Regions from separate parts of the Gordonia sp. G4 genome, predicted to be linked through region 2. Evidence: predicted binding sites of a transcription regulator. Region 2 holds the regulator's gene; the other holds the start of a gene.

Region 1 (5,504 bases), 1.0 Mb from region 2:
CTCACGTAGCGGCAGGTCGTCGACGGTGATCGAGCTGCCCGGGGTTGCCGTCACCGGATCGGCGGTCGTCACCGGCCCGCGCTCCCGACGAAGCGCTGCTTCACCGCATCACCGTGACCGGGCAGGTCCTCGGCGTCGGCGAGGGTCACCACCTTGTCGGCGACCTCGCGCAGCGCGGCCTCGTCGTAGTCGATGACATGAACGCCCTTGAGGAACGTCTGTACTGACAGACCGGACGCGAAACGGGCCGAACCCGAGGTCGGCAGAACGTGATTGGAGCCCGCGCAGTAGTCACCGAGGCTGACGGGAGCATAGGGCCCGACGAAGATCGCGCCCGCGTTGTGCACCCGGTCGGCGACCGCGGCCGCATCGCGAGTCTGGATCTCGAGGTGTTCGGCCGCATAGGCATCGACGACGGCGAGCCCCGCGTCGAGATCGTCGACGAGAACGACGCCCGACTGCTCGCCCGACAGGGCGGTGGTCACGCGTTCGCGGTGCTTGGTGGCCGCGACCTGCTGCTCGAGAGCTTCGTCGACGGCGTCGGCGAGTTCGGCGCTGTCGGTCACGAGCACCGACGCCGCGAGGACGTCGTGCTCGGCCTGGCTGATGAGGTCGGAGGCGAGGATGCCCGCGTCCGCCGAGTCGTCGGCGAGGATCGCGATCTCGGTGGGTCCGGCCTCGGAGTCGATGCCGACCACGCTGCGGCACTGACGCTTGGCCGCTGTGACGTAGATGTTGCCCGGGCCGGTGATGAGGTCGACGGGGTCGAGAACGGCATTCGGCTCGTCCGCGGAATCCGTGTCGGCGCCACCGTAGGCGAGCAGGGCCACTCCCTGGGCACCGCCGACCGCCCACACCTCGTCGACGCCGAGGAGCGCGCAGGCGGCGAGGATGGTCGGGTGCGGCCACCCGCCGAAGTCCTTCTGCGGAGGCGAGGCGACGACCAGCGAGCCGACGCCGGCCTCCTGGGCGGGGACGACGTTCATGATGACCGACGACGGGTAGACGGCGTTTCCGCCCGGGACGTACAGGCCGACGCGGCGCACCGGAATCCACTTCTCGCTGACGACGCCGCCGTCGACGACCTGGGTGCGGGTGGTCTCCCGTCGCTGGTCGGCGTGAACCTTGCGCGCGCGAGTGATCGACTCGCGCAGCGCCTCGGCAACCTGCGGGTCGAGCCCGGCCAGAGCATCGGCGATGACCTGGGCGGGCACCCGCACCGACGCGGGGCGGACACCGTCGAACTTCTCGCCATAGTCGAGCGCAGAGCTGCTCCCGTTCTCCGCCACCGAATGCACGACCGGTGTCACCGTGTCGAGGACGGCATTGACATCGGTACCCCCGCGGGGCAGCGCGCGACGCAACTCGGCGAGTGTCGGCGTGCTACCGCGCAGGTCAATTCGGGCGAGCATGATCTCTCCTGGTGGCTGCTGATGTACCCGACAAGGATACGTGTCGGCTGCCAGCGGATTTCTGGTGCGGGTGATGCGGGGTTCTCCTGAGGTGGAGCCAGGCGCCGGGAGCGAAGCGAGCGGGCCGGATGCCGGAGCGAGGTCGACGGACTCCACCGGCGCATCGCGAAAGAGGAGGACGCCCTGTTTTCGTTCGGTGACGACCCTCGACTGCGATCAGTGGGCACCGCGACTAGCGCGTGTGGCGCGCACATCCTGGCGACTCGCTGCTCGACCACGGCGCGTAGGTGTCGGGAAGGTGCCCACACGCCGGCCTGATGTCTGTGGTCAGCCGGATTGAATGGCGCCTATCACAGCACACCGACAGTTCCCGCCGCCCGCGTATCGTATTAATACTCTGTGCGACAATATGATTCAAATCCAGCGCAGCCCGGTTTTCGTGTACACTCGAACGTACATTCGCAGCAACGGTTCTTGGGGGGTTGGCCATGTCTGACGAGTCCGCGACGCCGCAACCGCGTGCCGTCGAGTTGGCGAGCGAGCTGCACGCGATCCTCGACGAAATGCAGTCGGTGGATCTGTCGCCGTGTACCGATGCCGAACTCGCTGAAGTGGCCGCCGATACCGAGAAAGCGATCGCACGGTTGACTGTTGCCGGTGACCGGCAGATCGATCAGGCCGAGGCCCGCGACCTGCCCCGCAAAGCGGGGTGCCGAACACTCATGCAGTACATGACCCACCGGCTACGCGTCTCCAACCCGATGCGACGCCGTAAGCACATGGACGCCACCGCCACCCGCACCAGCCTCGGCGGCGACATCCTGGAACCCGAACACCCCACCCTGGCCGAAGCGTTCGCCGCCGGAGCGGTCGGCTCCGCACACGTGCAGGCCGCCCTCGATGTCCTCGACCAGATCCCCCACGGAATCGACCACGACGTGAAAGTCGCGGCCGAACGCCAGATGGCCGAGATCGCCACCGACCACACACCCGCCGACATCACCCAACTCGGCGCTCGGCTGCTGGCTCATCTCGACCCCGACGGCACATTGGCTGATGACACCGACCAGAAACGACGCCGCAACCTGTGGATCGGCCGCCAACGCGCCGACGGCACCGCCAAAATATCGGGCTCGCTGACCCCCGAACTCGCCGCCCGGTTGACGATGATGTTCGCCGTGTGGGGCAAACCCGGACTCAACAACCCCGACGACCCCGCCTCACCGTCCGGACCGGCCGGGGCCGCTGACCCCGACGCCCTGACCACCGCAGCCGACCGTGACAGCCGTACTCCCGCGCAGATCAATCACGACGCGCTCGACGCCGCCCTGGCCGCAGGTTTCGCCGACGGGACCCTTGGAAAGTCGCACCGCGGATTGCCCGTGCAACTGATCGTCAAAGCCGACCTCGGCGACCTGATCCGCGAAGCCGGTCTCGCGACCACCGCGACCGGCACCCTGCTGCCCATCCCGGACCTGATCGCGATGGCCGGTGAGGTCCAACCGTGGTTGGCGATCTTCAAAGACGCCACCGCTGTCCCGCTGCACTTCGGGCGGGGAAAGCGTCTCGCCACCCGTGAACAGCGCCTCGTCTCCTTCGCCCGCCCCGACGGTGAAGTATGTTCGGCGCCCGGGTGTGATCAGCCCGCTACCCACGTCGACATGCATCACGCCCACAAGGATTGGGCGAAGGGTGGTCTCACCGACATCGACGACCTCGCCCCCGCCTGCCCACGCCACAACCGAATGGTCGGCGACCACCCCGGCCAATACACCACCCGCATCGCCCGATCCGGACCCGACGAAGGCCGCTGCGCCTGGCGATTGAACGCCGAACCCGGCGCACCGCCCAACCCCGAGCGCCTCAACCGCCGACCCGACATACCCCGGCGGTTCGCAGAGCATCTGAACACCGTGCGCGACGAAATCCACGGACCACTAACAAGGTCCGGCGATCAAGCACGCCCAGACCAGTCGCGCCCCGAGCCGACCCACCACCAAGACGCGCGCCGCTCATGGTCGCAAACCAGTCACGTCATCGACGTCCGACCACCACGATCCGGACCACCCCTATCCCGGCCCTCCCTCGTCGAGGCCCACCTCATGGAGCTACTCGCCACCCTCTGACCGCATCTGAGATCACGATCAGCTGGCACAGGATTCCGGCGGTCCCGAGTCGTCGGCCAAACGAGCCCAGAACCCTTGGGGAGGTGGGACCAGCGGCCAGCGCATCTCGATCAGCCACAGCGAGGTGCGTGAGTGACTGGCTGGCTGGCTCGCCGGCTGGCTGGCTGGCCAAAGACGATGCGAGATGATGTGCAAGTCATACCGGCGGACGACGCCGACAAGCCCGTCGCCGGTCGCGGTCTACCTCGATAGCCTCCGGTAGTGCCGAACTCACTATCGCCGATCCACCTCTGCTGCCTGCTCTGGGCGCGCCGACACGGCCGAAGCCCTGACCCGATACGAGGACACCGTTCTCGGCCTGCTCCCCGAGCACAAAGGCGTCGTGCTCAGCCGAGTGGTCGGTGACGGACACGACGGCTCGCCGCACGAGGTGCAGGTCCTGCGCATCGCCGACCGCGACGCACTCGAGGCTTATCTCGCCGATCCGCGCCGGGTGGCGCTCGCGGACGAACGGAACCGGGTGATCGCCCGGACGGAGGTCTTCGACGTCGACGTCCGAACCGACACCGGGTAGCCGAGCGACCTAGGGCGTCGGGATGTCCAGACCGAGGTCCAGGACGGTGACGGAGTGCGTCAGGGCGCCCACGGCCAGGTAGTCGACGCCGGTGCGGGCATAGTCGGCCGCGACGTCGAGCGACAGGCCTCCCGAGCTCTCCAGCTTGGTGCCCGGCGAACGGGTGTTGCGGCGCTGGACGGCCATCTGGGTCTCCCACGGCTCGAAGTTGTCCAGCAGGACCAACTGCGGTTCGAGTCCGAGGACCTCGTCGAGCTGGGTCAGCGAGTCGACCTCGACCTCGACCGGTAGGCCCGGCGCCGCCGCCCGGACCGCCTCCAGCGCCGCGGCGACCGAACCCGCGGCGACGACGTGGTTGTCCTTGATGAGGGCGGCGTCGCCGAGCCCCATCCGGTGGTTGACTCCCCCGCCGGCACGAACCGCGTACTTCTGCAGATGCCGCAGACCCGGAAGTGTCTTGCGCGAGTCGCGGATTCGGGCGTCCGTACCCTCCACCGCCGCCACCCAGGCCGCGGTGGTCGTGGCGATCCCCGACAGGTGCGAGATCAGGTTGAGCGCCGTGCGTTCCGCGGTCAGCAGCGCTCGCGTCGGAGCGTGGACGGCGAGTACGACGGTGCCGGGTTCAACGCGGGTTCCGTCGTCGACGCGCGACGTGATCGTGTACTCGCCCGCCCCGATCACCTCGTCGAAGACCGCCTCGACCACCGGCACGCCGGCGATCACACCATGCGCGCGGCTGATGATCGCCGCGTCGACGACCGCGTCGTCGGGCACCGTGGACGCGGTCGTGACGTCGGGCCCGTATCGGAGATCCTCGTCGAGCGCGGTCCGGATCAACGCGCGGACCTCGTCGGTGACCGCGGCGCCCAGTTCACCGCCCGCGGCCTGACCGACGAAGCCGTCGCCCGGTGAGGTCGTCGAGGTGGCCGGGTTGCTCACTCGCCCGATCCGGGGTTGCCGATCGCGATCATGCGCTCGACGCTCGTGCGCGCCTTCTCGGCGACATCGGCGTCGACGAACACCTCGTCGCGACCCTCCCGTAGGCACCGGAGCATGGCCGCCGGGGTGATCATCTTCATGTAGGGGCACGATGCCCGGTCGTTGACCGCCTGGAAGTCGACACCCGGTGCGGCCTTGCGCAACTGGTGCAGCATCCCGACCTCGGTGGCGACGAGCACCTGCTTCGCGCCAGTTTCGCGCGCGGCGTCGAGCATGCCGCCCGTGGACAGGATCTTCACCTTCTCCTCGGGCACGAAACCCTCGCCGGCCAGATACAGCGCCGAGGTCGCGCACCCGCATTCGGGGTGGATGAACAGGTCGGCGTCCGGGTGCGAGTTCGCCTGCGCGGTCAGCTCGTCCCCGTTGATGCCGGCGTGCACGTGGCATTCGCCC
Region 2 (5,504 bases):
CGCTGGCCGCCGACGACGTCGCCGAGCAGATCGACCACCTCGTGTTCGACGGATTCGTCGCAGCCACCGCCCGACGGCACCTGGAGAACCTGCCGCGCTACCTCGAAGGTGCGCAGGCACGTCTGGAGGCGCTGCCCGGGTCGGCATCGCGCGACCAGGCCGGTGTGGCGGTCATCGATCGAGTAGTCGAACGGTGGGCCCAACGACTCGAACAGGTGCCGGAACACCGACGGGCGATCGTCGACGACGAAGCGCAGTGGCTTGTCGAGGAACTACGCGTGGGATTGTTCGCCCAGCGTCTCGGTACCGCGTTTCCCGTCTCGGAGAAACGGGTCCTACGAGCTCTGGACCGGCTCGGCTGAGACGGTGTCGGCCCGCCCGCCGGACGCCGACTTCAGGTCGTCGATCTCGCGCTGGAAATCCTCCACCGAGTCGAACGACCGGTACACCGAGGCGAACCGCAGGTACGCCACTTCGTCGAGATCGCGGAGCGGACCCAGGATCGCCAGACCGACCTCGTTGCTGGGGATCTCGGCCGATCCGCTGGCGCGCACGGTGTCCTCCACCTGCTGGGCGAGCTGGGCGAGTGCGTCCTCGGCGACGTGTCGGCCCTGACAGGCGCGTCGGACACCGCGCATCACCTTCTCGCGACTGAACGGCTCGGTCACACCGTTGCGTTTGACCACGGCGAGCACGGCGCTCTCCACGGTCGAGAAACGGCGGCCGCACTCCACGCACGAGCGGCGGCGTCGGATGGCCTGCCCTTCGTCTGCGACACGCGAGTCGATGACCTTGGTGTCGTCGTTCTTGCAGAAGGGGCAGCGCATCGTGTCCTCACGCAGGTCGCGGGACGCTGGAACGCACCGAATCCGTGCGCCCCGCCGCTTCTCGGCCGGCCCCTGTGACATCGAGGATACCGCCCGGCCTCAGCGGTACCGGGGGGTGAGCAGGGGCTGGCCCACCTGCAGCGCACTCGTGGGCAGATCGTTCATCGCGACGATCTCGTCGATCACGATCTCGCGCGGCATCTCCGGCGCCACCCGGCCGGCGATCGTGCTCAGGGAGTCCCCCGCGCGCACGTGGACGACCTCCGCACTCACGGCGGCAGGGGTCATCGAGTCCGAGTAGTTCTGGCCGACGACGCCGAACACCCACACGACGAACGCCAGCCCGACGCCGGCGAGGACCGCCACCGCGGTGCGGCGACGGCGACGGAACACCGCGGCATCCGGCGCGAGAGGGCCCCGGCCCCTGGACCCCACCGCCGAGCCGCAGCTCGTGGCGCCGACACGCGGGGTCAGCGGTGACCCGCCCGCCGGACGGTTGCCTGCCGGCCGGTTGTCGACCGGGCGGCGACCGTCGGACAGCGGGGCACGGGTCCGGACGCGATCGGCGCGATCGGTACGCGCCCGAACGGTGTCGGGACGGTCGGTACGGACGGGAGCGACGAGAGTGTCGGTGCGCATGGTGCCCTCCGAGTGTTCGGTGCGAGATCCTCTGGGTGAGATCTTCTGGTGTGGTGTGTGGTGCTGTCGGTGTTCGAACTTCGATCAGGTGTTCGATGCACTGATGTTCGAATTTGTAGCACGGCGCACCGACAAAGTCTCGCGACACATCGAACAAATGTTTGAGGTGAGGGTCGCACTCCGCTAGGCTCGGACCCGGCTGAACATCCCCACCGGACATCCCACGGGCCATCTACCTGCACGTTCCGAAGACGAGAGGAACTGAACATGAGTGACACCGGCGACAGGCGCGGCCGAGCGCGGGGAGTCGACGACGAGGCCCCGATCGACGTCGCCGCCGCCGAGGCCTCACTCACCCCGCGACAGCTCGGGGTCCTGGAGGTGATCCGCCGCTCGGTTCGCGAGCGCGGTTATCCGCCCAGCATCCGCGAGATCGGCGACGAGGTCGGGCTCGCCTCGACATCGTCGGTCGCCCACCAGCTGCGAACGCTGGAACGCAAGGGCCTGCTCAAGCGAGATGCGAACCGGCCCCGCGCGGTCAACATCGCCCCGAGCGAGCCGCCGTCGCCGGAGACCCCCTCGGCCGGTCAACTACCCGAGCCGACCTTCGTGCCGGTCCTCGGTCGTATCGCGGCCGGTGGTCCGATCCTGGCCGAGGAGGCGGTCGAGGACGTGTTCCCGCTTCCTCGCGAGCTGGTCGGCGAGGGCTCGCTGTTCCTGCTGCGCGTCGTGGGCGAATCGATGATCGACGCGGCCATCTGTGACGGCGACTGGGTGGTGGTCCGGCAGCAGAACGTCGCCGACAACGGCGACATCGTCGCGGCGATGATCGACGGCGAGGCCACGGTGAAGACCTTCAAGCGTCAGGGCGCCAACGTGTGGCTGATGCCGCACAACGAACTGTTCGATCCCATCCCGGGCAACGACGCCGTGATCCTCGGCAAGGTCGTCACCGTGATGCGGCGAATCTGACCTCTCCGCCGACCGAACGGTCGAGCACTGCCGCGGCCGCTTCGCGCGCCGCGGCAGGATCGGACGTGGCCAGCGCGGCGTCGGCGGCAGCACGGCAGTCCTGTGTGGTCACCGCACCGAGCCTGGCCCCCACCGCGGCGGCCGCGGCGGGCGCACTGGACAGCGAGGTCACCCCGAGACCCACGAGGACGCAGGCGAGATTCGGATCGGCGGCCGCCTCACCGCAGACCCCGACCGGCTTTCCCTGTCGGACACCCGCGGCGGCAACACCCGCGATCAGGCTGAGCACGGCGGGTTGCCACGGGTCGGTCAGCCCGGCGAGATCGGCCGACATCCGATCGGCCGCCATCGTGTACTGCGTCAGATCGTTGGTACCGATGGACACGAAGTCCACCTCCGCGAGCACGGCCTCGGCGAGGATCGCCGCCGCGGGCACCTCGATCATGACCCCCGCGACCAGACCCCGACCCCGGACCTCCGCGGCGAACACCCGCGCCTCCGCCGGCGAGGCGATCATCGGCGCCATGACCCACGGCGCGACCTTCGAGCCGACGGCGGCCAGCGCGATCGCGTCGAGCTGATGTGCGCGGATCTCGGGATGCGCCAGGGCGATTCGATCCCCACGGACCCCCAGCGCCGGATTGGACTCGTCGGGATGCGTCACGAAGCGGAGCGGTTTGTCCGAGCCGGCGTCGAGGGTGCGTATCACCACCTTCCGCCCGTCGAAAGCACCGAGGACCTCACGGTAGATCCCGGCCTGCTCGTCCACCGACGGTTCGTCTGCGCGTTCGAGGAAGGCGAGTTCGGTGCGGAAGAGTCCGACACCCTCGACGGGGTGTCCGGCCGCGGCCCGTGCCGACGATCCGTCGGCGACATTGGCGAGCACTGACACACCCACGCCGTCGGCGGTGCGCCCCGGACCCGTCCAGCCGGCGACGACCTCGGCGCGTCGCCGGTCCTCCTCGACGCGTGCCCGGGCCGTGTCCGCATCGGGCTCGACCTCGATGCGACCGGTTGTTCCGTCGACGAGAACGGTTGTGCCGGGCTCGATCTCGGCCAGATCAGTGACCGCGACGACGCATGGGATCCCCAGCTGCCGCGCGATGATCGCGGTGTGACTGGTGGGGCCGCCCAATCGGGTGACGAGCGCGATCGTGCTCGCCGGGTCGAGGCCGGCGGTGTCGGCGGGCGCAAGATCGTCGGCGAGCAGCACCGACGGCACCTGCGGTGTCGGCACACCCGGCTCGGGCAGGCCGAGCAGTTCGGCGAGCACGCGGTCGCGGACGTCGTTGAGATCGGTGACCCGCTCGGCCATCAGCCCGCCGAGTTTGGTGAACACCGCCGCGAACTGCTCGGTGGCCGCGACGGCCGCGGCTTCGGCGGAGGCGCCCTTGGTGATGAGCGCCGTCGCGGAACCGATCCATCCCCGGTCCTCGGCCAGCCCCGCGGTCGCCGCGAGCACCTCCGCGGCCACCCCGGTGTTCTGGGAGGCGCGCGTGCGCAGTCGCGCAGCGACGGCCCCGGCAGCCGAGGCGAAGCGCGTCACCTCGTCGGCGCGGCGCTCCTCGGGGATCTCCACGCCGACGCCGAGCGTCTCCGGCGAGTGATCGGGCCGCTCGCCCGGCCACAGCGCCGGACCGTGCGCCAGTCCGCCGACCACCGGGGTCCCTGTCAGGATCTGCGCCATCGTCTTGCCTCTCACTCGACTATCGATGTGACCACCGTTACAAAAAGTGCTTGACTTGTCAACACAAACAGGCGTAAACACAATTACTACAACATCCAATCCCACACGCCTCAACAAGCGGGGTGGCTGGAACCTTCAGATCGGAGCGATGTGTACGCCGAGGAGAGACAACAGGCGATCGTCGACGAGGTGCGCGTCGCGGGGCGGGCATCCGTGGCCGCGCTCGCCGAGAAATTCGACGTCACCAGCGAGACCGTCCGTCGAGACCTCGCCGTTCTGGAGCGTGCCGGGCATTTGCAGCGTGTCCACGGAGGTGCCGTCCGCGCCGAGGTCATGCGGGCTCTGGGCGAACTCGGGATCGACGAGCGCGAGTCGAGCCAGATCGAACAGAAGACCGCGATCGGCCGCGCGGCGATCCGCTTCCTGCCGCCGGACGGCGGTTCCGTGCTCTTCGACGCCGGCACCACGACCTACCGCGCCGCCGAGGCCACCGCGCCGGATCGGAGACTCACCCTGTTCACCAACAGCCTGCCCATCGCCGGTCTGCTGGCCGGCACCCATCCCGACGGCCTCCATGCTCTCGGCGGACGCGTCCGCGGTCTCACCCAGGCCACCGTGGGCGTCGAGACGGTGGACGCACTCCGCCGGTTGCGCGTCACCACCGCGTTCCTCGGCACCAACGGTCTGAGCGAGTCCCACGGGTTGTCGACCCCCGACCCCGACGAGGCGGCGGTGAAGGCGGCGATGGTGGCGGCCGCACAACGCGTCGTGGTGCTCGCCGACAGCTCGAAGATGGACCGCGAAGATCTGTCCTCGTTCGCCGGGCTCGACGACGTCGACGTCCTCATCACCGACTCCGGGATCGACCCGGCCTTCTCGGCGGCCCTGTCCGCGCGCGGCGTCGAGGTGGTGATCGCATGATCGTGACGGTCACCGCGAACCCGAGCCTCGACCGCACCCTCGAACTCGGCGCACCGCTCGCCCGCGGCGAGGTGCAGCGTGCCGGCGTGGTCCGTACCGAACCCGGCGGCAAAGGTGTCAACGTGTCCCGCGTCGTCGCGGCCGCCGGTCTGTCCACCCGTGCCCTGCTCCCCGCCCGGTCGGGCGATCCGCTGCGCACCGCACTCGACGACCTCGGACTCCCCTACGACGCGGTGCCCGTCGACGGCGAGGTCCGCTCCAACATCACCATCGCCGAGTCGGACGGGACGACCACCAAGATCAACGCGCCGGGCGTCGCCCTGACGACGCAGGATCGCGAAGCACTCGTCGGACTCGTCCGCGCTCACGCCGACTCCGCGCACTGGGTCACCCTCTGCGGCTCGCTGCCGCCCGGCGTTCCCGATGACTGGTACCGCTCGATCGCCGACGACCTCGTC

Evidence for each region. The regulator LexA, encoded in region 2, represses DNA repair genes until DNA is damaged. The targets are predictions, from matches to a motif close to CGAACANNTGTTCG.
Region 1: a site for LexA is predicted at 1,861-1,874, ahead of AC3B5T_RS22325 (HNH endonuclease signature motif containing protein). Genes of this name have one in related genera too.

What each region holds. Positions count from the first base shown of each region.
Region 1 covers NZ_CM173442.1:4,944,718-4,950,221, forward strand. Annotated here, with positions in the region: gene AC3B5T_RS22315 (histidinol-phosphate transaminase) at 1-72, opposite strand, end outside; gene hisD (histidinol dehydrogenase) at 69-1,412, opposite strand; gene AC3B5T_RS22325 (HNH endonuclease signature motif containing protein) at 1,901-3,538, shown strand; gene AC3B5T_RS22330 (hypothetical protein) at 3,921-4,112, shown strand; gene nadC (carboxylating nicotinate-nucleotide diphosphorylase) at 4,122-5,051, opposite strand; gene nadA (quinolinate synthase NadA) at 5,048-5,504, opposite strand, start outside.
Region 2 covers NZ_CM173442.1:3,930,608-3,936,111, reverse strand. Annotated here, with positions in the region: gene hrpA (ATP-dependent RNA helicase HrpA) at 1-362, shown strand, start outside; gene nrdR (transcriptional regulator NrdR) at 336-827, opposite strand; gene AC3B5T_RS17695 (LysM peptidoglycan-binding domain-containing protein) at 927-1,466, opposite strand; gene lexA (transcriptional repressor LexA) at 1,734-2,438, shown strand; gene AC3B5T_RS17685 (phosphoenolpyruvate--protein phosphotransferase) at 2,416-4,125, opposite strand; gene AC3B5T_RS17680 (DeoR/GlpR family DNA-binding transcription regulator) at 4,276-5,046, shown strand; gene pfkB (1-phosphofructokinase) at 5,043-5,504, shown strand, end outside.